Regions from separate parts of the Bacillus sp. THAF10 genome, predicted to be linked through region 1. Evidence: riboswitches for the same ligand, from Rfam matches in the RefSeq annotation. Region 1 holds a riboswitch; each other region holds the start of a gene.
What was found. A riboswitch is a leader RNA that binds a small molecule or an ion and turns the genes downstream of it on or off. The one in region 1 is predicted to bind S-adenosylmethionine.

Region 2: it holds a riboswitch for S-adenosylmethionine, as region 1 does, so the genes downstream of both, FIU87_RS07465 (homoserine O-acetyltransferase MetX) here and FIU87_RS01400 (methionine biosynthesis PLP-dependent protein) in region 1, are expected to answer to the same signal.
Region 3: it holds a riboswitch for S-adenosylmethionine, as region 1 does, so the genes downstream of both, FIU87_RS04820 (methionine ABC transporter ATP-binding protein) here and FIU87_RS01400 (methionine biosynthesis PLP-dependent protein) in region 1, are expected to answer to the same signal.
Region 4: it holds a riboswitch for S-adenosylmethionine, as region 1 does, so the genes downstream of both, mtnK (S-methyl-5-thioribose kinase) here and FIU87_RS01400 (methionine biosynthesis PLP-dependent protein) in region 1, are expected to answer to the same signal.

The regions. Positions count from the first base shown of each region.
Region 1 is NZ_CP045403.1:254,179-259,971, reverse strand. Features, by position in the region: gene cydC (thiol reductant ABC exporter subunit CydC) at 1-158, opposite strand, end outside; gene cydD (thiol reductant ABC exporter subunit CydD) at 155-1,888, opposite strand; gene FIU87_RS20835 (hypothetical protein) at 2,055-2,201, opposite strand; SAM riboswitch class I at 3,016-3,136, shown strand; gene FIU87_RS01400 (methionine biosynthesis PLP-dependent protein) at 3,253-4,371, shown strand; gene metC (cystathionine beta-lyase) at 4,368-5,561, shown strand; gene FIU87_RS01390 (bifunctional homocysteine S-methyltransferase/methylenetetrahydrofolate reductase) at 5,545-5,793, shown strand, end outside.
Region 2 is NZ_CP045403.1:1,413,577-1,419,369, reverse strand. Features, by position in the region: gene FIU87_RS07475 (CPBP family intramembrane glutamic endopeptidase) at 1-528, shown strand, start outside; gene FIU87_RS07470 (YkvI family membrane protein) at 531-1,553, opposite strand; gene FIU87_RS07465 (homoserine O-acetyltransferase MetX) at 1,645-2,727, opposite strand; SAM riboswitch class I at 2,801-2,916, opposite strand; gene FIU87_RS07460 (hypothetical protein) at 2,977-3,255, opposite strand; gene FIU87_RS07455 (polysaccharide deacetylase family protein) at 3,337-4,218, opposite strand; gene FIU87_RS07450 (UDP-N-acetylmuramoyl-L-alanyl-D-glutamate--2,6-diaminopimelate ligase) at 4,431-5,793, opposite strand, start outside.
Region 3 is NZ_CP045403.1:895,825-901,617, reverse strand. Features, by position in the region: gene FIU87_RS04840 (RNA polymerase sigma factor) at 1-99, shown strand, start outside; gene FIU87_RS04835 (anti-sigma factor) at 96-833, shown strand; gene FIU87_RS04830 (hypothetical protein) at 878-1,669, opposite strand; gene FIU87_RS04825 (hypothetical protein) at 1,684-2,289, opposite strand; SAM riboswitch class I at 2,483-2,586, shown strand; SAM riboswitch class I at 2,763-2,866, shown strand; gene FIU87_RS04820 (methionine ABC transporter ATP-binding protein) at 2,956-3,987, shown strand; gene FIU87_RS04815 (methionine ABC transporter permease) at 3,977-4,627, shown strand; gene FIU87_RS04810 (MetQ/NlpA family ABC transporter substrate-binding protein) at 4,643-5,467, shown strand; gene FIU87_RS04805 (M20 family metallopeptidase) at 5,483-5,793, shown strand, end outside.
Region 4 is NZ_CP045403.1:1,393,938-1,399,730, forward strand. Features, by position in the region: gene FIU87_RS07355 (DUF2087 domain-containing protein) at 325-903, shown strand; gene mtnA (S-methyl-5-thioribose-1-phosphate isomerase) at 1,071-2,132, opposite strand; gene mtnK (S-methyl-5-thioribose kinase) at 2,129-3,325, opposite strand; SAM riboswitch class I at 3,422-3,524, opposite strand; gene cspD (cold-shock protein CspD) at 4,004-4,201, shown strand; gene FIU87_RS07375 (carbon-nitrogen family hydrolase) at 4,656-5,438, opposite strand; gene FIU87_RS07380 (pyridoxal phosphate-dependent aminotransferase) at 5,539-5,793, shown strand, end outside.

The DNA of each region.
Region 1 (5,793 bases):
TAGATTGGTGGAGTTAACGCTCCTTTAGAAATCAAGTATCCACTTGTTGCAAATAGGCCAACTGCGGCTATTCCAGCAGCAAAGCCCAGAAGGATGGACAGTAGCACATCTTTTCTTTCTCGTAACACCAAAGTGGTGATATGGCGCAATTCCTTCATTCCGCATTCCCTCCTTGCTGAATGGATACCATCTCTTTATAGGCTGGGACTTTTTCCAAAAGCTCCGTATGGGACCCTTTAGCTAGTAGATTTCCGTTATCTAAGAAAAGAATGAGGTCCGCATTTTTAATCGTATGCAGGCGGTGGGCAACTGTAATGACGGTTGCGTGCTCCGAAAGTTCTCGCAGCGATGCTTGCAGTATTTTTTCTGTTTGCAGATCTAGTCCAGTTGTTGGCTCATCAAACAGAATGATAGACGGTTTTTTCAAAAATGCCCGTGCAAGTGCGAGTCGTTGCTTCTCGCCACCTGAAAGCCCGCGGCCCCCTTCTCCAATATTCGTCTGAAAGCCCTGTGGTAAGGACTGAATCAACGTAAAGATACCGGCCTTTTTTGCAGCCAGGTTCAACTCTTCTACAGTAGCTTCAGTCTTTGCCCCAATGATCATATTTTCTGCAATGGTTCCCGCAAAAATATAGGGATGTTGTGAAATATAACTTACTTGGTCAAACCAGGTTTTTTCCTGATAGGTAAACAACGGCTTGCCATCTATTACTACGGTCCCTTCAGACGGTCGGATGAGTCCGGAGATAAGGTTAAGCAAGGTGCTTTTACCGGAACCACTTTTCCCAACAAGCGCTACTTGTGAAAAAGGCGGTAACTTCGCTTCGACCCCCTTAATCGAGAAGCCTTCTGCACCATACTGAAAGCCAGCATGCTTTAGTTCGATAGCAGGTGGCGTTAGCTTATCTGGCAGCTCTTCATTGCCCCACTCCATCGCTGCTTCCTCTTTGTTTAATTCATCGAAGATTTTCTGCGCAGCTCCCATGCTTCCACGACCTGTGTGGAAGGCACTACCGAGCTCTTTTAAATAGAGATAAAATTCCGGTGCTAATACTAGAACAAAAAAGGCCGTGAAAAAGCTGATATTTTCAAAGACAACAAGCTGAAAGCCTGCCTCCAATGCGATAAGCCCAATGGCAAGCATCGAAATAAATTCCAGCATCAGCGCTGATAAAAAGGCAATTTTCAACACTTCCATCGTGGCATCGCGAAAGCTTAGACTGCTATTCTCGATTGTGTGCTCCTGCTTTTGCGAGCGATTAAACAGCTTTAAGGTAGTTAACCCCTGTAACGTATCAAGAAAGGTCCCGGAAAAAGCATTTAGCTTTTCCATTTGTTCTTCTGATTTATTCTTCGTCTTCAACCCAACAACAATCATGAAAATCGGGATAAACGGAGCGGTGACTAAAATAATGAGACCGCTGTTGACGTGCTGACTGAAGGCGGCAATTAAGATGATTAACGGAACAATGCTAGATTGCATCACCTGTGGCACGTATTTACTAAAATAGGAATCTACTTCGTCCACTGCATCCATCATCACACTTACCTTTTGGCCTGATTGCCCTTGAAGCGCTGCTTGGATTGGACTTTTAGATAGTTTTTTTAATAGCGAGGCTCTTAGCTCCTTTTTCACTTTAGCAGCAAGCTTCACACCGGTAATTCCATTTAGATAAGTGAGGGCTGCTCGTGCTGCTAAAACAGAGAGTAAGCCTGCAAGAAACGGTAGTATTTCTGTGAACGAGTAACCCTGAAGGAACACCCGATCCACAATGGTCACAAAGAAATACGCCTGGCCAATCACGGTCAAACCGGTGAGTACGGCAATAAAAAGAAGTCTCATTCGAATGCCTTTATGTGATTTTGCAATGGCTTTTAGGTCCGTCATGTCGTTTCCCTCGTTTCATTTTGATGATGGGATAGGTTTTGTTTGATTGTTTGTTTGTTTGTGAAAAATCTCACATACTCTTCTAGTACCCATTATATAACAGATACAATCCAATTTCTCTTTCTGTGATTGACCAATTTATGACAGATTTGGGGCGGGATTTAACCTATTGAAGTTTGATGTTGGAAGGGACAGGCTGCTTGATTCGTTTTCTTTTGCGACTGCGGTTTTTCGGTCGTCCACCACCCCTGCTCGACTCATTTTCCTCTTCGGCTCCCGTTTTTCGGTCGTCCAGCATCTCTGCTTGACTCATTTTCCTCCGCGGCTCCCTTTTTTCGGTCGTCCAACACCCCTGCTTGACTCATTTTCCTCTGCGACTCCCGTTTTTCGGTCGTCCACCACCCCTGCTTGACTCATTTTCCTCCGCGATTCCCGTTTTTCGGTCGTCCAGCACCTCTGCTTGACTCATTTTCGTCTGCGACTCCCGTTTTTCGGTCGTCCAGCATCTCTGCTTGACTCATTTTCCTCCGCGACTCCCTTTTTTCGGTCGTCCACCACCCCTGCTCGACTCATTTTCCTCCGCGGCTCCCTTTTTTCGGTCGTCCAGCACCTCTGCTTGACTCATTTTCCTCCGCGGCTCCCGTTTTTCGGTCGTCCAGCACCCCTGCTCGACTCATTTTCCTCCGCGACTCCCTTTTTTCGGTCGTCCACCACCCCTGCTTGACTCATTTTCCTCCGCGACTCCCGTTTTTCGGTCGTCCAGCACCTCTCCTTGACTCATTACACTCCGCGGCTCCCGTTTTTCGGTCGTCCTACACCCCTGCTCGACTCATTTTCCTCTTCGGCTCCCGTTTTTCGGTCGTCCAGCACCTCTGCTCGACACATTTTCGTCTGCGACTCCCGTTTTTCGGTCGTCCAGCACCTCTGCTTGACTCATTTTCCTCGGCTACTCCCGTTTTTAGGTCCACCACCAGCCTCCGTGCTCAACCCACTCTCCTCCAAACCCCTCCTTTTCCGGTCGTGTGCAATGCGCTTTCAAAAAAAATTATTGCATTTCTCGCTTTCCTGTTGTAAATTAGTAAAATAATTAAAACGTTCAGATAATACTAATAACTATATAATGAAATTTCTTATCCAGAGAGGTAGAGGGAATGGCCCGATGACACCTCAGCAACCAGCAGCGCTCAGAACAGCGTTGAAAAGGTGCTAATTCCAGTGAGCAATGTAGGTTGCTTGCACAGATGAGAAGAATGAACTTTCAACCAAAAAGTCTTCTTCTTATAAGGAGGCTTTTTTCTTTTTATCCAAATGCCTCCTCCCCCATCCTAAGGAAAACCAAAATTAGCTATCGGGAGGTCTATTCTATGTATAAAACAGACACAAAGCTTGCGCAAATTGGTAATAGAAGTGAAACAGCCACTGGAACGGTCAATCCGCCTGTTTATTTTTCCACGGCTTATCGTCATGAGGGGATTGGTCAATCGACAGGCTATGACTACACGCGTACAGGAAATCCGACGAGACATGTGTTAGAGCAAGCAATTGCGGAACTTGAAGATGGCGACCAAGGATTTGCGTGCAGCTCTGGAATGGCGGCGATCCTCACGATTCTTTCTCTTTTTAAATCAGGTGACGAACTCCTTGTTTGTAAGGATTTGTACGGTGGGACTTACCGACTGTTTGAGGAAGGCTATAAAAAATGGGGGCTGTGTTGTACGTATGTGGATACCACAAACCTAGAAGAAATCAAAGCAGCGATTACCCCACAGACGAGAGCTATTTTTGTGGAAACTCCAACTAATCCCCTGATGGTAGAAACAGATTTAGAAGCCGTGTCACAGCTTGCAAAAGCGCGAGACATTCTTTTAATCTGTGATAATACCTTTTACACTCCTGTTCTATTAAATCCTATAAAGCTTGGTGCGGACCTTGTCATTCATAGCGCGACCAAATACCTTGGTGGCCATAATGATGTGCTTGCCGGACTGATTGTTGCAAAAGGCAAAGAGCTTTGCGAATCGCTAGCGCTTCACCATAATGCCGCAGGTGCGGTCCTCAGTCCTTTTGATTCTTGGCTATTGATGCGGGGCATGAAGACCTTGTCCTTACGTATGGAACGTCATGAAAAAAATGCGAAGGCCATTGCAGAGTATCTCAAAACACACCCAGCCGTAACCGATGTGTTGTATCCGGGGAGGGGCGGAATGCTGTCCTTTCGCATTCAAGAGGAAGCCTGGGTGAATCCGTTTTTGCAAAACTTACAGCTAATCACCTTTGCTGAGAGTCTTGGTGGCGTGGAAAGTTTTATCACCTATCCAGCAACCCAAACGCATGCCGATATACCAGAGGAGATTCGCATCAAAACCGGCGTTTGTAACAGGCTGCTTCGTTTTTCTGTTGGTATAGAAGACGCTGATGATTTAATACGTGATGTAGAGGCTGCCCTAAAAGCAGCATCCATTCAAAAGGAGGTCCTATCGTGAGCCATTCTTTTCAAACGAAATTGTTGCACAATCAGCATAAGGTCGATAAGCAAAATGGGGCGGTCAGTGTGCCAATCCAGCATGCTTCCACCTTCCATCAGTTTGATATCGATAGTTTCGGAAAATATGACTACGGCCGCTCGGCAAATCCGACGAGAGAAGCTTTGGAAGAAACCGTTGCCCAGCTGGAAGAAGGAACGAGAGGCTTTGCTTTTTCATCCGGCATGGCGGCAATCTCCACCTCTTTTCTCTTACTCTCGCAAGGTGATCATGTGCTGATTTCGGAGGATGTGTACGGCGGGACGTATCGGATGGTGTCGCAGGTGCTGACACGATACGGGGTTGAGCATACGTTTGTTGATATGACGGACTTGGATAGAGTAAAAAAAGCAATCAAGCCAAATACAAAGCTTTTTTACGTCGAAACACCGTCCAATCCGTTGTTAAAGGTGACCGACATCAAAGCCATTTCTGAGCTTGCTAAACACATAGATGCCCTAACCTTTGTTGATAACACTTTTTTAACGCCAGCATTGCAAAAACCGCTCGCACTAGGCGCTGACCTTGTTTTACACAGTGCAACAAAATTCTTGTCTGGTCACAGCGATGTGGTCGCAGGACTTGCGGTTGCCAAAGACCCAGAGCTTGCCAATCGACTGGCATTTTTGCAAAATTCCTTTGGAGCAGTGCTTGGGGTGCAGGATGCATGGCTTGTCCTACGAGGATTAAAAACCTTGCATGTTCGGCTAGAGCAATCGATGAAAACGGCGCATAGACTTTCAGATTTTTTCATCCAACACCCCGCCGTCAAAAAGGTCTATTTTCCAGGGCTCTCGACACATCCTGGCTTTACCCTTCAGCACAGACAGGCGCAAGGACCAGGAGCGGTGCTATCGTTTGTGCTTGAAGAGGGTGTGGATCTGCGAAGCTTTGTTAACAGCGTCGAAATTCCAGTGTTTGCTGTTAGCCTTGGTGCGGTGGAGTCGATTCTTTCTCTTCCGGCGAAAATGTCTCATGCGGCGATGCCAGAAGAAGAACGACAAAAGCGTGGCATCTCAGATTCTCTGCTGCGATTATCAGTTGGCCTTGAGAGTGCGGATGATTTAATTGCTGATTTTGATCAAGCATTACACATCGCTTCAGAAGGATTGGTTGAACAACGGAGGGTATATCATGGGAATATTAGATAGCCTACAGCAGGATAACATTTTAATTGCAGATGGCGCGATGGGAACCCTCCTTTATTCTTATGGATCGGACTGTTGCTTTGAGGAGCTGAATCTTTCCCAGCCTAACCAAATCTATCATATTCACCAGGCCTATTTGAATGCCGGTGCGGACATCATCCAGACCAATACCTATGCAGCAAACTACCATAAACTTGAACGTTACGGCCTTCAGGATCAGGTAAAAGAAATAAAC
Region 2 (5,793 bases), 1.2 Mb from region 1:
TATTTTTGGATATTATTTCCTTTATCTCTTTTTGTACTAGCTTGTTTTAGTATATATAAGGAGCATAAAAAGGCATTGTTTACTTTATCTAAGTCGACTTTTGTAATAGCTTTGCTTAGTGGAATTGGGATTTATCTTTTCTTCCTTTTAACTTATCTTTTCATAAAACAGGTACCTTACCCAATAATTGTGTATGTAACTGATTTGTATAATTTGGTAGGACCAAAGGAGTGGTGGCATTATGTATTACTTGTCTTTGTTATCATACCTGGTGAAGAATTGTTTTGGAGGGGATTTATCCAAAAGCAACTTAAAGAGTTGGGGCCACTGAGGAGTGTATTAATAGCTGCAGCCTTATACTCATTAGCACATGCGTGGACAGGAAATCCAATGTTAATGGCAGCAGCCTTTACAGGTGGCTCAGCATGGGGGTTTTTATTTTTAAGGACTGGATCATTATCTGTTGTGATTATATCCCATCTGGTATTTGATTTATTACTTTTAGTGCTAGTTCCATTAACATTTTGAGTTTATTTTCTTACAATTAATAACAGCAGAAATGCCATACTAACATAGCCAAAGAAGGGGTATAAATGTTCAATCAGGCTGCCATAGCCTATTTGACTAATCATATAAATGATGGTGACCAACACGAAAGTTATCAGATATTTAGATATCCCCAACATACTTTCCAACTGACGCTGCAATCCAAAGATATCGCTAACTACAGAAGTAAAGATTTCACCATATATTACGAATACATAGATGCCGAAAAAGGACAGCATTCCAAACTTCACCACTTCAGCCATCGGTATCTCAAACGTATGAAAATTTGGTAAGGATGCAATGGAAATATGACAGGAAATTAATATAAAGCACAGGATTAATCCTCCTAGAAATCCCCCACGTTTTATGACCCATTCATCCTTTGCTTCCTTTGCTAACGGAACAAGTACTGGCTGTGCCATGGCAAGATTAAAAGCAACATACATAAACGGTGCCAGCCAACCTTTCATTCCTTCTGAGACCGGCTTTAGAGTCATAAAAGTTAGACCATCCTCAAAAATTGCATGACAAGCGATGAGCAAGCTAAATAAAATCATTACAGGTACTACGATAATATTTACCCCAACAAGCCCTTTGACCCCTCCTATTACAACGGCTACTGCAAGAAACACAGTTAACAAAAGCCCAAGTTGATAGGACCAGCCAAGCTGTTCTTCAAAAACTGCTCCAGCACCAGACAACATCACAGCACCAACTGAAATTAATATTACTAGCATAAACAGATTAACAAATGCACCTGCGGATTTTCCAAATAAGTATTGATTGAATTCATTATAGGAATTAGCTTTTATTCGGCTTGCCATTAGCATCATTTTTGTTCCAAGCCATATAAATAATATCCCACTCATTAAAATCGTAATAAAACCAATCCAACCGTACTGAGTGAAAAACTGAACAATTTCTTTTCCTGTAGCGAATCCTGCACCTACGATTGTCCCTATATAAACAGCACCAATTTGACAAGCACTTAGCCAACTTCTTTTCACCGTTGCCCCACCTTCCGCCGAACTCCAAAATAAAAACCTGCTTGTCTATATATATGAAACAAGCAGGTAGGAAAGAAGGGATATCCTAAATTCAAGTATTATCTTTTTCGATGAGGTTTTTAATGGTGTCTCCCCATTTTTCAAATTCAACTAAAAAGCCATCATGTCCAAACATCGTTTCTACTTCAAGGTGGGTCGAATCCTTGTTTATAGATTGAAGGTACGCTACAGCTTTACTAACCAACGAACCCGGATAAAGCAAGTCTCCTTTAAAGGATATAAAACAAACGGTGGCTGAAATTTCTTTTAACGCATTTTTCCAGCCCTTTCGGTTGTCTCCAATATCAAATTTATCCATGGCATTTAACAATCGTAAGTAGCTATTTGCATCAAATCGACGAGAAAATTTCTGTCCTTGGTACTTTAAATAGGAGTCCACTTGAAATTCATGCTCTTGTTTTTTTTCTCTTTTAAATCGTTCATTAAAGAGTGTATCTGAACGATAGGTAACAAGACCAACCATTCTAGCAATTTCAAGCCCTTTAATCACTGCTCCTTCTTGATAATGGCCATTATCGAACTCTGGATCGTTTATGATTGCTTGCCTTCCAATTACATTATAAGCAAGGGCATAATCAGTAAAATAGGGTGTAACTGCTATTGGAACAATGATTTCAGCAAAATCAGGGTAAAGAATTCCCCATTCCAACACTTGCATACCGCCAAGGGAACCACCGATAATGGCTTTTACATTTTTCACGCCTAAAGTTATTAGTCCTTGATACTGAGCATGCACCATATCACGGATGGTAATGACAGGAAAATCACTACCATATGGTTTTCTTGTCGCAGGATTTATCGATGTAGGTCCTGTTGTTCCATTACAACCCCCGATTACATTCATCGTGATTACTTGAAATTTGTCTGTATCTACATATAGCCCTGATCCAATAAAATCTCCCCACCATCCCGGGTTATCTTGATTCCCAACTGAAACATGATTTCCTGTTAATGCATGACACACAAGAATGGTACCCAGCGTAGGAGTTCCTACTTTTTCATAAGCAATTACTACATCAGAAAGCTCTTCCCCACTTTCTGTTTTAAATTTACCGATGGAGACTGTTCTAATTTCTTTTTGAATGTCTTTTATACTCACATCATTTCCTCTCATTTCTATACATTTTTACATCACATCATACAAATAAAAAAACTCCCTTCCGATAGGAAGAGAGTTTTTTTATCTCCTCTTATCTTTCAGACATACTAGTCTGCAGGATGTAGCACCTTCTCAAGAAATTATTTTTCTTGAAGGGTTGCCGGACGTCTTCGGGCCTGTTCCCTCAGTCACTCTGGATAAGAGTTATACAATTATATTTAGACAGTGTGTTGTGTTAGCTTTTTGCAATTATAGCAATCCCCTTTAAAGAAAGTCAATACCATCTTCCTTCATTCGAAGCCACCGAAAGCCCCTGCTTTTGAATTCAGGTATTAGTTGTGATTTCTTCTTTGGAAATTCCTTTTTAGGGGATTTATGGATGAATTTCACCGAGTTTTTTATTGATTTATGTGCAAATTCAGCTTCTGCCACAATACGTTCTTCAAACTTCTCATTTGCCTTCTCTACTTTGTTTTTTGACTGACAAGCTGAAACGTTAAACAATAGAACAATGGAAAATAGACAATGAAAAATACAGGTCACGATTATTTACCTCCCAAATTTATCGTCACCTGTAGCACATTGAATATGCGCTTCTTCTTCATTTGTTACAGAACTGTAAAACTACTTTAATCTATATTCATGTAAATGAACAAATTGGAAACCTAAATTTATTAATTCTAAAACAGCTTCCTTTACACCGTCTGCGGTTTCGCTTTCAGGGTGATTCATGTGCAAAATAATAACGGAGCCTGCGGTGGCACTTTTCATGGAATCGACTACTTGTTCTTTTGAAAATGTCGCTCCTGCGTCTCCAATCACATCAAAGTTCACCACTTCCAAATGAAGATCTTCTGCAATTTTTACTGCAACATCGTCATAAAAGGCAGTTCCAGAACGATAATATTGCGGGAACTTCCCTGTCAGCTCAAAAATTTTTAACTGATTTCCCATGATTTCTTCTACAATTTCCTCTTTACTAGTAGTACTTTCTATCCCCCATGCGCTACGTCTAGAAACGGCAAGAGGTTTATGTTCGGTTCCATGATTTTGAATGGTAAACAAAGGATTTGCTGCGAGCTCTAGAAAAATGTCGCGGTTTGCATCTATCCATCTTGCATTAATAAACAAATCAGCCTTAATGTTATGTGTGATAAGGAAATGAATTAGCTCTTCGTCAAAGCCGCTGCCTGTCTCCCCGCCACAAGCATCCAGGGTAAGAGCAATTACCTTATCTTTTGTATCCAATTTTGTTTTTACACCACTAACGTATTCCGAGAATTCTGTCGGTTCTGCATACACTTGTCCAGAGACCTCATGCGCTCGCTGTGTCCATTCATTTCTTACCGTTACATTATGTTGATCTAACCAATAAAACTCTTTCCTTGCTTTACCTCTCTCTAATAAAGGTGCTTCTTCGACTATGGTTACTGCCTGATCTGTCTGTTTTGCACAACCAACTACAATCATGAAAATAATGAAAAAGATAAGGGTTTTTTTCAACAAGAAGCTTCCATCCTTTGTGTTTTTTACAAAAATATTTCTATACCAACGTTGCTGTCGTGTTCTTTTCGTGGAGAAAGTTTTAACCAAGTGGTTTAAAATGGCTTAAAGTGTTAATTGCCAACAATCTTTTAAATCAGATACAAAAAAGAAGACTAGCTGTTGGTTCACGTATTTGTGAACCAACCTTCTAGTCAGTAAATAGTTCCAATCATCTATGTTGTAGGTATTTTATCTGTTAATGGGAAGGCTTTTACTGCATTTAACGTGATTTCTTTTTCATCAAACGGGACTACTTCTTTTCCAACTAACTGATAATTTTCATGTCCCTTTCCTGCTATAAGGATAACATCACCACTCCCTGCAAGTTCAACCGCTCGGGTAATGGCTTCTTCTCTATCAGGAATACATTCATAGTTGTCATGAACGGAGCCAGCTGCCATCATCTCGACGATTTCTTCTCCAGGCTCATCAAGCGGGTTATCTGTTGTATAAATGACAAAGTCTGACTTCTCTGTTGCAATTCTCCCCATTTTAGGGCGCTTGTCTTTATCTCTTCCACCACCTGTGCCAATAATGGAGATAATCTTATTGGTCGTAAACATCCGAATGCTGTCTAATACTTTCCCAATTGCATCTTCCGTGTGAGCATAATCAATGATTACATTTCTGCTATCTCCAGTTGGGAATGTTTCCATCCTACCACTAGGAGGTGTCGTTTCATTTACGTGTTTTAGAATCCGCTCAAATGGCATACCTTTGTCCCAGAGCACGCAAATGACAGAGAGAATATTGTAGACGTTGAATTCTCCAAGGAATGGGATTTCCAGTTCAAATTCGCCAAAGTTTGTTATCAGAGTAAAGCTTGTTTTGCTTTGTTCAAAACGAATATTTTCTGCTTTGAAATCGGCATCGTTTTTTATGCCATAGGTAATAATTCTTGCGCCTGTCATATCCGAATAATCTTTCGTTGTCTCATCATCAGCATTTAGGATGGCTGCTTTATCTTTTCTAAGGTCCTGTCCAAGCTGTGCGAAAAGAAGCCCTTTTGCATTCTTATAGTGTTCCATTGTCCCGTGGAAATCAAGATGATCCTGAGTCAAGTTGGTAAACACGCCATTTTGGAATTCGATACCTGTAAGCCTTCCTAACACTAAACCGTGTGAGGACACTTCCATCACCACATCCGTGACACCCGCTTCCACCATGTCTTTTAACATTCTTTGCATGGTCAGTACATCACTTGTGGTATTTTTACTCTCAAATTTTTCTCCATCTATATCAATTTCAATTGTTCCGCTCAAACCTGTTTTATACCCCTCTTTTCGCATGATATTGTTTATCACGCTTGAGACGGTGGTTTTGCCATTTGTACCTGTAACTCCTACAATTCTGAGCTTTGTAGATGGATAATCAAAAAATTTGTTCGCTAAATGACCTAACGCCCTTTCGGTATCTCGAACATGAACATAGCAAATTCCATTTTGCAATTCATTCGGTAGATCTTCAACGACTATAACAGACGCTCCTTTGTTAATGGCTGAATCTATGTAGTTATGTCCATCAACGGTATAACCC
Region 3 (5,793 bases), 640 kb from region 1:
GACCTCACTGGCATACCGCTCGGTACCGTTAAGGGCCGAATACGACTGGCATTAAAGAAATTAAAACCGCTGCTTGCAGATAGGAGGGGGAGCATATGAGTAAGAATTGTGATCACATAATCGACTATTTCAACGGTCACCTTTCCCAAACAGAGAGAGAAGAATTTGAACAACACTTAGCTACTTGCCCTGATTGTCAGGAAGAATTGCAGGAGCTTCAAGAACTGTTAGGAGATGTTGCCCTTGTGTCTGAACAGGCATCACCACCACCAGAAATGAAGAAACGAATACTGGATAATGTCTTTGCAGCAGAAGATCAAACTGAAACTACAACATCTGTTACACCGATAAACAAAACAGAACCAGCAACAAAAGCACCAACGCAAAAGAAAGCATGGCTAACGACAATACTAGCTGCATCCCTTTTACTTTCCTTACTTGGAAACGGCTATTTGCTGATGCAAAACCAAGATGACATTGCAGCAACCCCGGACATCACACCTCCAGATAGCATTGTAAACCTGCAACCATCAGAAACCAGTGCCAACGGATTTGCCGCACTCTACCAGAAGGAGGAAGCACTGAGTGTTATGGTTCACACCGAAGAACTTCCTGAACTCTCAGGAACTGAAGTGTACCAGGTTTGGCTCTTAAAAGACGGCTCACCAATACCAGCTGGTGACTTTATCGTCGACAGCCAAGGAAAAGGGTATGTCCTTTACAACATCGATGAAACAACTGTAAAGGAATGGGATACCATTGCCATCACCTTAGAGCCGCAAAAAGGAAACGAATTGCCTGAAGGGAAAGTACTTCTTTCTGCAGGTTTATAAAAAAGCAAAAGCTCAAAGCACCATATTGGCGGCTTTGAGCTTTTTTATTCTGCAATGAATTTTTCCCCTGTAATGATTGGAAAAAGCTCTGCTGCGGAAGCTTCTGAGAGCTTTGCATACTTTGCTTCTCCCTCTACTACAACCTCCATGCCATCGCCGAGTGGGGTAACCCACAAGGCATAGGTGGAGCCGTTCATGTGAAATCGATAGTCAGGGTCTCTTACCATCTCCACTTTCACTTTACTTTCCCCGAACCTATTTGCAAAGAAATCTTCCAATCGTTGAAGTTCTGTGGCCGCTTCCACTATTTTCACCGTTTCATACCCAGCGTCTGTGCGCTTCTCTACCTTTACTGGCTGAAGCTTTTGGGCGTTCTCTTTTTTCGCCAGCCACTTTTCATTGCTGCCATGAACTTCTTCTCTCGTTTTTCCATCCAGTGAATATGGTGCACCTGCTAACGCTTCATCCGAATACGGAAAGGACCACCCACCAACAACCTTGTTCTCAATCAGAAATACGGTTGCATGACTTTTCCCTTTTTTATATTGATCATCTAACGGATGACCACTGACTAAAAAGTGAACAGTAGCCATCACTTCATCCAAATAATCATCTAATTCCCCGTATTGCACACTTAGCAATTGGTCATTGGGCATCACATTGACAAAGTTCCGTTTAAACTCTATTTCCCCTTCCTCTTCAAAGGAAACAATCGAATAGCCTAATCCTTCTAAATGAGACTTTGCAATTTCTCCTTGTTCACTGAGCGTCGCAACACTCATATTATAGCTACAACCACTTACCAAAAACACACAAATAAGGAGCATCCACTTCATCTAAGCACCTCCCTTTAATTTAGTAGCATCTGTAGATCACTTTGCTTTTCATAAGATAAGCGATTTAATCCTCGTAAAATATCAATCCAAAAATCATCTGTGATGCTAATCTCAGCACTGCCTTCCTCATTTAGCTCCAAATGCTGTGTCCGTCTATGAAGCTCTTTTATGCAGTTACTATTAAATAAGACCAACATTTCCACCTTTTTAACAAAGGTATCGTCCACATCCATCCTAGTTTTTATTTCAAGTTGCCCCTGCTGTCTGTTGAACACGGCTTCTGTTAAAAACGCAGCACTTGCAATCGAATACGCATCATGTTGATAACGGTCTAAGTGGACCGCCAGTCCGTGGTAATCCTCATAATATCGCACTTGAACATAGACGTTTTCTCTCACCTGAGCGAGTTGCTCTTGAGAAAGAGTCCCCTCGTTCAAAATAGCTTTAAAAATTCTATCGTTATCTTCAAAGCTAGCTATAAAATGAGAGGTATCATTCCGTACCGCTGCAGAATGGTACTCTGCATAGCCTTTATTGATTTTATATGTATTAATTAATGCTACCACTACCATAATAAAACTTAGAAAACTAATGCTAATTACAATACTAGACTTCTTCAACTCACTTCTCTCCTTTGCCATATATCCCCATTAAATATGACGAATTGGAACACCCATAGGTTTCATTTTTCAAAATATTTTCATAATAAGCCCAGCAAGGACGTAAGCGTTTACACAATCATTTATTGTAAAAAAACCTATTGACACTCAAAAAAAACCATACTAAACTAAGCATCAATCAAATAAAACTTTTTTCTTATCCAGAGAGGTGGAGGGAACGGCCCTGTGAAACCTCGGCAACAGGCTTGCATAAGCACTGTGCCAATTCCATCAAGCGATTCGCTTGAAAGATAAGAAGAGCAAAAGTTCACCCGGACTAAAAACCTCTTCTTATCTATGTAGGAAGAGGTTTTTTGTTTTTGTAATAGACGAATGCATCTTTTCACAATCTTGAGACCCCGCAGGCAAAGCCGAGGAGGCTCAAGGTCGCCCTTAGGAAGTCATAAGCGACGTATAACAACTTTATAATTGTTTTCTTATCCAGAGAGGTGGAGGGAATGGCCCTATGAAACCTCGGCAACAGGCTTACATGAGCACTGTGCCAATTCCATCAAGCAATTCGCTTGAAAGATAAGAAAGAGCATCGATCCCCCAATGCCCTTTTCTTGTCTTTTCAAGAAAAGGGTATTTTTTATATTTTTTCAAGAAACGGAGGAAGCACCCAGCATGATCTCATTTAAAGATGTTAAAAAGGTATACAAAAGTGGTGATAAGGAGGTTCATGCCCTTGATGGTATTGACCTCAACATTGAAGAAGGAGAAATTTACGGTGTCATCGGTTTTAGTGGAGCCGGCAAAAGCTCGCTCATTCGTTGCGTGAACCTGCTTGAGCGTCCGACTTCAGGAAGGGTTTTGATAGGCGGAGTAGATTTAACCCAGCTTTCCCCGAAAAAAATTCGCGAAGCCAAGCGAAAAATCGGCATGGTCTTTCAACATTTCAATCTTCTAAACTCGAAAACCGTGTATGAAAATGTTGCAATGCCCTTAATCATTAGTGGTACAAATAAGGCAGAAATAAAAGAAAGAGTGAAGGAGCTACTCGAATTTGTCGGGCTTGCTGATAAAAAAGACAATTACCCTGATCAGTTATCAGGCGGACAAAAACAACGTGTTGGTATCGCCAGAGCCCTTGCCACAAGGCCTTCTGTCCTGCTTTGTGACGAAGCAACCTCCGCTCTTGATCCACAAACAACAAGCTCCATCCTAGAGCTTTTGAAAAAAATAAACAAGGACTACAAAATTACCGTTCTCATGATTACGCATGAAATGTCCGTCATCCGCGACATTTGTGATAAAGTCGCTGTTATTGAAAAAGGAAAAATCATTGAGCATGGAACAGTATTTGATTTATTTTCTAACCCACAAACAGAAACAGCACGCAACTTTGTCAGCTCCGTCTTAAATGACAAGCTGCCAAAATCGATTCTAGAGCTCGTAAGCAACAAAGATGACCATCAAGGAGTTTATCGCATTAACTTTGTTGGTGCCTCCACTGGCCAGCCCTTTTTGTCTCAGGTGGCCAAGAAATTTAAAGTCGACGTCAATGTGCTCTTCGGTAACATAACAGAGCTTCAAGGAATTCCATTTGGTAATTTGATCGTGGAGTTAAAAGGAGAGCCATCTGAAATAAAAAGAGCCCTATTTTACATCCAACAAGAAAAAGTTCTAGTGAAAGAGGTGAACGCACATGCGAGTTAGACCAGATCAGATTATTGATGCCTTACTTGAAACAGTATCGATGGTAAGCTTCTCCTTACTGTTCTCCGTCCTACTGGGCTTGCCGCTTGGTGTGCTCCTAGTGGTTTCAAGAAAAGGACATATTTTAGAAAATACTTACCTATTTAACCTAATAAATCCTGTCATAAACGTATTTCGCTCGATACCGTTCATCATTTTACTTGTTGCCATCATTCCGATTACCAGATTGCTTGTTGGTACCTCGATCGGGACCGCAGCAGCAACTGTACCTTTAATTTTTTACGCAGCGCCATATTTTGCAAGACTCGTAGAAAACTCACTTCTCGAGGTGGAGCCAGGTGTTTTGGAAGCAGCAGAAGCAATGGGGGCGACACCAAGGCAAATCATTTTCAAATTTTTGCTACCAGAAGCATTAAGCTCCCTCGTCTTAGCCATCACGATCGCCACCATTGGACTTATTGGGGCATCCGCCATGGCAGGGGCTGTTGGCGGGGGTGGCCTTGGTGATCTTGCCATTACCTATGGCTACCAGCAATTTGACGAAGTAACGATGTTAATCACCGTCGCCATCCTTGTGGTATTGGTACAGGGTGTTCAGAGTTCCGGAAATATTTTATCAAAAAAAATTAGAAGACGATAAGGAGAGAAAGACATCATGAAAAAATTACTAGGTTTTGCAGGATTATTTTTATTACTACTGGTAGCGGCAGGCTGCTCAGATGATGAGAAAACAGTAAAAATTGGCGTAAGTGGTACTGACACAAGAATTTGGGACTTTGTAGCTGAAAAAGCAGAAAAGGAAGGAATTAATATCGAAATTGTCACTTTTAATGACTATGTGCAGCCAAACCTTGCCCTTGCACAGAAGGAAATTGATGCAAACGCATTTCAGACCATCTCTTATTTTGAAGCATTTATTAAAGAGCACGACTTAGACTTATCACCAATTGCGACCACTGTTATTGCCCCACTCGGTCTATACTCTGAAAAACATGAAAAGGTGGAGGACATTCCGGAGGGCGGAAAAATTGCGGTGCCTAATGAAGCAACAAATATGGGAAGAGCCTTCCTACTCTTACAGGATGCCGGCCTTATCACCCTGCCGGAGGACTTTGACGGCAATGGCTCCTTAGACAAAATCGTAGAAAATCCAAAGAACCTCGAGATTGTTCCTGTCGTTGCGGGCCAAACACCGCGCGTACTGGCTGATGTGGATGCTTCTATCATCAATAACGGAATTGCCGTAGACGCAGGCTTCAATCCAATTAAAGATTCTATTTTCCACGAGGATGAAACTGCCACTCCATATATCAACATCATTGCCACACGTACTGAAGATAAAAACCGCGAGGACCTGAAAAAAATTGCCGAGCTTTATCAAGAGGACGATGTGAAAGAGTTTATTGAGAAAGAATACAAAGGCAGCACCATCCCAACCTTTGTGCCCCTAAGCGAAATTGGCGTTGACGAAGAAGAATAAGGAGGAGTGATTCACATGACAGTAGCTGTAAATGAGCATTCCATAGTAATCAAGGAAGATATCCAATCAAAACAAGCACTCTATTTATCTACCAGTCACGACATTCATGAATATCCAGAGATTGGGAACGAGGAATACTATGCCTCCTCCCTCCTCACCTCTATTTTAAAGGAAGAGGGATTTCTGATTGAAACAAATGTGGCCGGTCATGAAACTGGATTTATTGCCACAAAAAAATCCGGAATACCAGGCCCGTCCATCGGTTTCCTTGCCGAATATGACGCCCTTCCGGGGATAGGTCATGCGTGCGGACACAACATTATTGG
Region 4 (5,793 bases), 1.1 Mb from region 1:
CACTTCAAAAACGATAGAGTGACAAACTCTATCGTTTTTTTTTTTACAGAATAGGCAAAGAACTTTGTCATTTTTTTACTTAGGCTCATATAATTTACTAAGACTAAAAAAGTTTCCCTAAGTCAAAAAAACAGGAGTCGATTATGATGGGAAGGGTAAATAAATTAATTTTTTATACACACATAGTTGAAAAGTTACAAATCATTAATAATAACGAAAAAAATCAAATATTGAAAAATGAAAGTAAAAAAGATTGAATTCCCTCACTAATTAGATTATTCTCTAATTAGATGTAAATCTAATTAGAGAGGGGAGGGATTTAACATGCAATTAGATAAACTCGTTAATTTTTATAAGGTTATGGGAGATCAAACAAGAATCAAATTGCTAGTACTACTTTCTTCAGAGGAACCTTTAAATGGGCAAGAACTTGCAGAACGACTAGGTATTAAGCCTCCAACGGTATCTCATCACATAAGTAAGTTAAAAGAAATAAGTGCTGTATACGAGAGAAGAGAAAAAAACACTGTCTTTTATTTTCTTAATCAAAAATCCATAACACAGTATCATGAAGGACTTCATCATATTTTAAATCGTAGTAAAAAGGGGGAGGCTTCCATAATGGAACAAAAAGAAAGAGAAGAAATTCTGCAAAACTTTTTAACAAAGGACGGAAGATTAAAAAATATCCCAGCTCAGAGAAAGAAAAAGCTGATAATTTTTCAACATATTATGAAGGACTTAGAAATGGGCGTGAAATATACCGAAAAAGAAATAAACGAGCATATCAAACAATTCCATGAAGACTATGCAACGATTAGAAGAGAGTTTATTATCAACCATTTTATGTATCGTGAAGCTGGAATTTATGAAATGAATCCAAAAGAAATGTGGTTAAAATAAAAGGCTGTTTTCGTAAAGTTTGTGGCTACTGCGTATCTTTAAGACACTCGTTATCTCCTTGTTGTCGTGCTCTTTTCGTGGAGGAGTTTTAAACAAGTGGCATTTTTTTTAGTTTATAGCAACAAGCTTTTAGAAAAGAGCTAAATAAAACAAGGAGGATCTGTCTATTACGACAGATCCTTTTGTGAGAAAAGAGAAAAAATCGATTCGGTAAAATTACCTTTAATAACACCTTCTTCGGTAATGATGGCTGTGATAAGCTCATTTGGAGTTACATCAAATGCCGGATTAAATACGTCGATATTTTCTGGTGCTATCCTCTTGTTCCCAATATGAGTGACTTCATCAGGATTTCTTTCTTCAATGATAATCGAATCTCCAGTTGCTATTGAAATATCAAATGTGGACAAGGGAGCAGCTACATAGAAGGGTATACCAAAAGCCTTTGCCAAAATAGCAAGTCCGTATGTTCCAATTTTGTTTGCGGTATCTCCGTTTGCAGTGATTCTGTCCGCTCCGACGATGATAGCACTTATATTTTTTTTCTTTATGGTATGTGCTGCCATATTGTCTGTAATAAGGGTTACATCCACTCCTGCATTTTGCAGCTCCCAAGCAGTTAGTCTTGCACCTTGTAATACAGGTCTTGTTTCACAAGCAAATACTTTTAAAGGGAAATTTCTCTCTTTTGCAAGGTAGAAGGGAGCGAGTGCAGTGCCATACCGAGCAGTAGCAATAGAGCCTGCATTACATATTGTTAAGATATGATCATTTTTCTTAAACAGAGTTAAGGCATGTTCGCCAATTTGTTTGCAGGTAGCTTCATCTTCTTGCTGAATCTGTATTGCATGATGAAGTAAGTTTGTCTTCGCTTCATTTATTGTAACTGCCTTAAGGGCGGAATGATATAATCGATCTAATGCCCAACATAGGTTAACTGCAGTGGGTCGTGAACCCGCCAGATAATTTTTATCCTCTGTTAGTTTTTCAATAAATTCGTCCAGGCTTTTTGTTTGATATGACTTTGCAGCAAGAGCAAGGCCATATGCTGCTGTTATTCCAATGGCAGGCGCCCCTCGAACCTTTAGGGAGGATATTGCATCATACACTTCGTCTAAAGTGTAAAGGTTTAAAAATACTGTTTCTTGAGGTAGCCGTTGCTGATCTAATAGCTTTATATAGGTTTCCTTCCATTCGATGGAAACAGGAAGGGTAGAGGTAAATGTCATGATTCTTTCAACTCCTTCATATTAATTAATTCTTCAAGCGCTGAAGTGGAAGAAATCAATTCTCTATCTATAATAAGCGCCTTACCAAGAGAAAGCGCCTGTTTTTTGATGTTAATCCTTTTGGCATCAGGTTGTATAGAATCAAGGTCCGCGACATGAGCAAGACCGATTGTTCTCCGGATTATCTCACAACCTGCAAATCCAATAGCATCTTTAAAAATTTTCTCTAAAACATGTTCGAAATAGTGAGGTGTTGTTGTGAATTTTTCTACACTTTCCTTGTCCCAAAGTGAACGAAAAACTTGAGAGAAGCTTTCCCACACATGATGAATGTGTCTAGTAATATCCCCTCTGGAATCTTCGTCCCGAGTGATGGCCTGCAATAAAATATTTGCAAAAAACTGCCCGATATCAAAGCCAATTGGGCCAAAAAAAGCAAATTCTGGATCAATGACTTTTGTATCAATCTCACTGGCAAAGATACTTCCAGTATGCAGATCTCCATGAAGCAGCGCTTCTCCACTAGTTAAAAACGATTGCTTTAGCTTCGCTACTTCCAATTTTAATTTATCATTGCTCCAAATATCTTCTACAGAGTTAAGGAGTTCTGGCTCATAATCATTTGTTTCACTATCAAAGAAAGGGTCTGTAAACACCAAATCCTCGGTGATTTTACAAAGCTCTGGATTGCTAAAAAGCTGTTGAAGCTTTTTCTTTTCTTGTTGATTCATTCCAAAATCTGATGTGTAAAATAACGTTTTGGCTAGATATTCTCCAATATGTGAGGACACAAGAGGGAATGCCTTGCCAGAAATAAAGCCATGTCGGACAATTTCTAAATGTGATAAGTCCTCCATTATCGTAATTGCCAGTGTTTCATTCGTATAGTAAACCTTTGGAACAAGATTAGGCACAAAGGTAGCAGCATTCTTTAAATAATTTCCCTCAATCGTCGCTCTGTGTAGAGTAAGAGGCCAGCTTTCACCTACAACCTTAGCATAGGGAAGTGCCTGTTTTACGATAATTCCTGTGTTATTTTCATCTGTAATATGAAAAACTAAATTTAGATTTCCGTCTCCAATTTCTCGGCAGGCCAATAATGATCCTTCTTTAAAAAAATTTAGCTCCTTGGCAAGTGTAACAGCGGTTGCCTCTGTTAGTGGTTCATAGTCTTTCGCTAAAGTAACTGTCATGGTTTTCTCCCCCTATATTGAAATAAAATACAGCGGGGCTATTACAATAATAAAAGCCCCTTTCCACAAGAAAGAGGCTTGAAGTTAACTTCTCCCCTCTTATCTGTCAGAAAAATTTCTGCAAGAATTAGCACCGTGCTTGAAAAAGTCGGTTGCCGGGTTTCATAGGGCCAGTCCCTCCACCTGCTCTTGATAAGAGTAAAACAACATATTTAATTAGTTGGCTTTGTTAATGATGAACGGTGATTTAAAGAAGTTTCTAGCTGGTGATTGTAGCAAATGCGTAGACTCCAGCGGGATTGAAGCGAGTGACTGGAGAGCCCACAGGCGTAGCCGAGGAGGCTCCAGTATCGCCCCGCGGACGCGAAGCAATTTGCGAAAATCAACAGCGTTGTTCAACAAAGCTGATTATTTAGAAAATTATCACTTGTTGAAAATAATAACAAGGCACTTGGAAAAATGTCAACATCTTTTTGCAATCTGATTATTTTGAAAAATAACAAAAGATAATATGAATAATTTGGATTTAACCTTGAAAAAAACATAAGTACCTGTTATTATTAAACTATTATTTTTGTTCGTGAATATGGAAAGTCAGAAACAAAGTTTTCGTCTTGAAATGTTTGAAAGAGCAAGAATAGTAATATTTACGTGGGTTAACCACAAGGAGGAACAAACATGTTACAAGGTAAAGTAAAATGGTTTAATGCAGAAAAAGGTTTTGGATTCATCGAAGTTGAAGGTCAAGACGATGTATTCGTACACTTCTCCGCTATCCAAGGCGACGGCTTCAAAACTTTAGAAGAAGGTCAAGAAGTTTCTTTCGAAATCGTTGAAGGTGCTCGTGGACCTCAAGCTGCTAACGTTACAAAATAATGCTAGCCAAATAGAAAGGACCCTAGTGATAGGGTCCTTTTATTTTTTGTTCAATTTTTCGATTTTAATACGACAAGCTCCATGCGCCTGCGACTAGCAAACTTCCCTCGCCTCCTTACGATAAGGCAACATCGACGCTCGAGCTCTTCGTGTTTTCTTTATCTCATACGGTTCAGTGCCACGAAAAGTGAAGCGGCTTGTTCAGCCGCTGCAACTAGACAAAGTTTGTACGTCGCAAAACGGGCGCATTTCGCTTTTGATACATCAAGCTCCATGCGCCTGCGACTAGCAAACTTCCCTCGCCTCCTTACGATAAGGCAACATCGACGCTCGTGCTCTTCGTGTTTTCTTTATCTCATACGGCTCAGTGCGACAAAAAGTGAAGCGGCTTGTTCAGCCGCTGCAACTAGACAAAGATTGTACGTCGCAAAACGGGCGCATTTCGCTTTTGATATTAATAGTATTGTGGTCTTCTATCTTCAAAGATTGGAATTTTTTTTCGTACTTCATCGACTTTTGCTAAGTCTACAGTGGCTGTAATAATTTCTTCTTCTTCACCTGCTTCAGCCAAAATTTCTCCCCAAGGATCAATAATCATGGAATGCCCTGCGAAGGTGTTTTTCGGATCTGCGCCTGAACGGTTGCAAGCAATCACATAACATTGATTTTCAATTGCTCGTGCAATTAGTAACGTTCGCCAGTGTTCCACGCGCGCAAGTGGCCATTCTGCAACGACGAAAATCGCTTTTGCCTGTTTCGTTGTATGGGCGCGAATCCATTCAGGAAATCTTATATCATAGCAGATGAAGCCTGCACAAGCTTCGCCATCTAGCTCAAAAAGCCCGTCTGTTTTTCCGGGTTGTAAAAAGTGGTGTTCATCCATGAGTCTGAACAAGTGAAGCTTGCTATATTCTCCGACCACTTCTCCGTCTTTATTTACTGTTAACATCGTATTATAAATTCCCTTATTTGTTTTTTTGGCAACAGAGCCCCCAACAATATGTGCACCAACTTCTTTTGCAGCTGATTTGAGTAACTTTGTTGTTACGAAACCACCAGAGTCCGCTATTTTATCAAGTCGTTCTAAATCATAGCCTGTCGACCATAGCTCAGGAAGCACGATTATATCAGGGTGTTCTTCCCCAGCTTTCTTTATTAATTCACACACTTTATCAATGTTTTTTTCAGGATCTCCAAAAGCTATATCAAATTGAATACAAGCAATTTTCCAGCTCATAATCTTTCCTCCCTTATAGAAAAAAATGCTTTACAAGTTGATTCTAACAATATATGATTTGTGACTAGGATTTCAAGAATTTTTTAAGTAGGTGGACTAAATGAAGAATTTCCAACAATCTGAACTTTTAGATTCCCTTCCGGTACAGTTTTTTGCCTCTTTAGTGAAAAAAGTGGGAAAAGTAATGGCTCAGGGTCATGATGTTATTAATCTAGGACAGGGAAATCCTGACCAGCCAACGCCTGAACATATTGTAAACTCCTTACAGAACGCTGTTCAAAAGCCACATCACCATAAATATTCCCCGTTTAGAGGGCACTCATTTTTGAAAGAAGCCATCGCGTCATTCTACAAA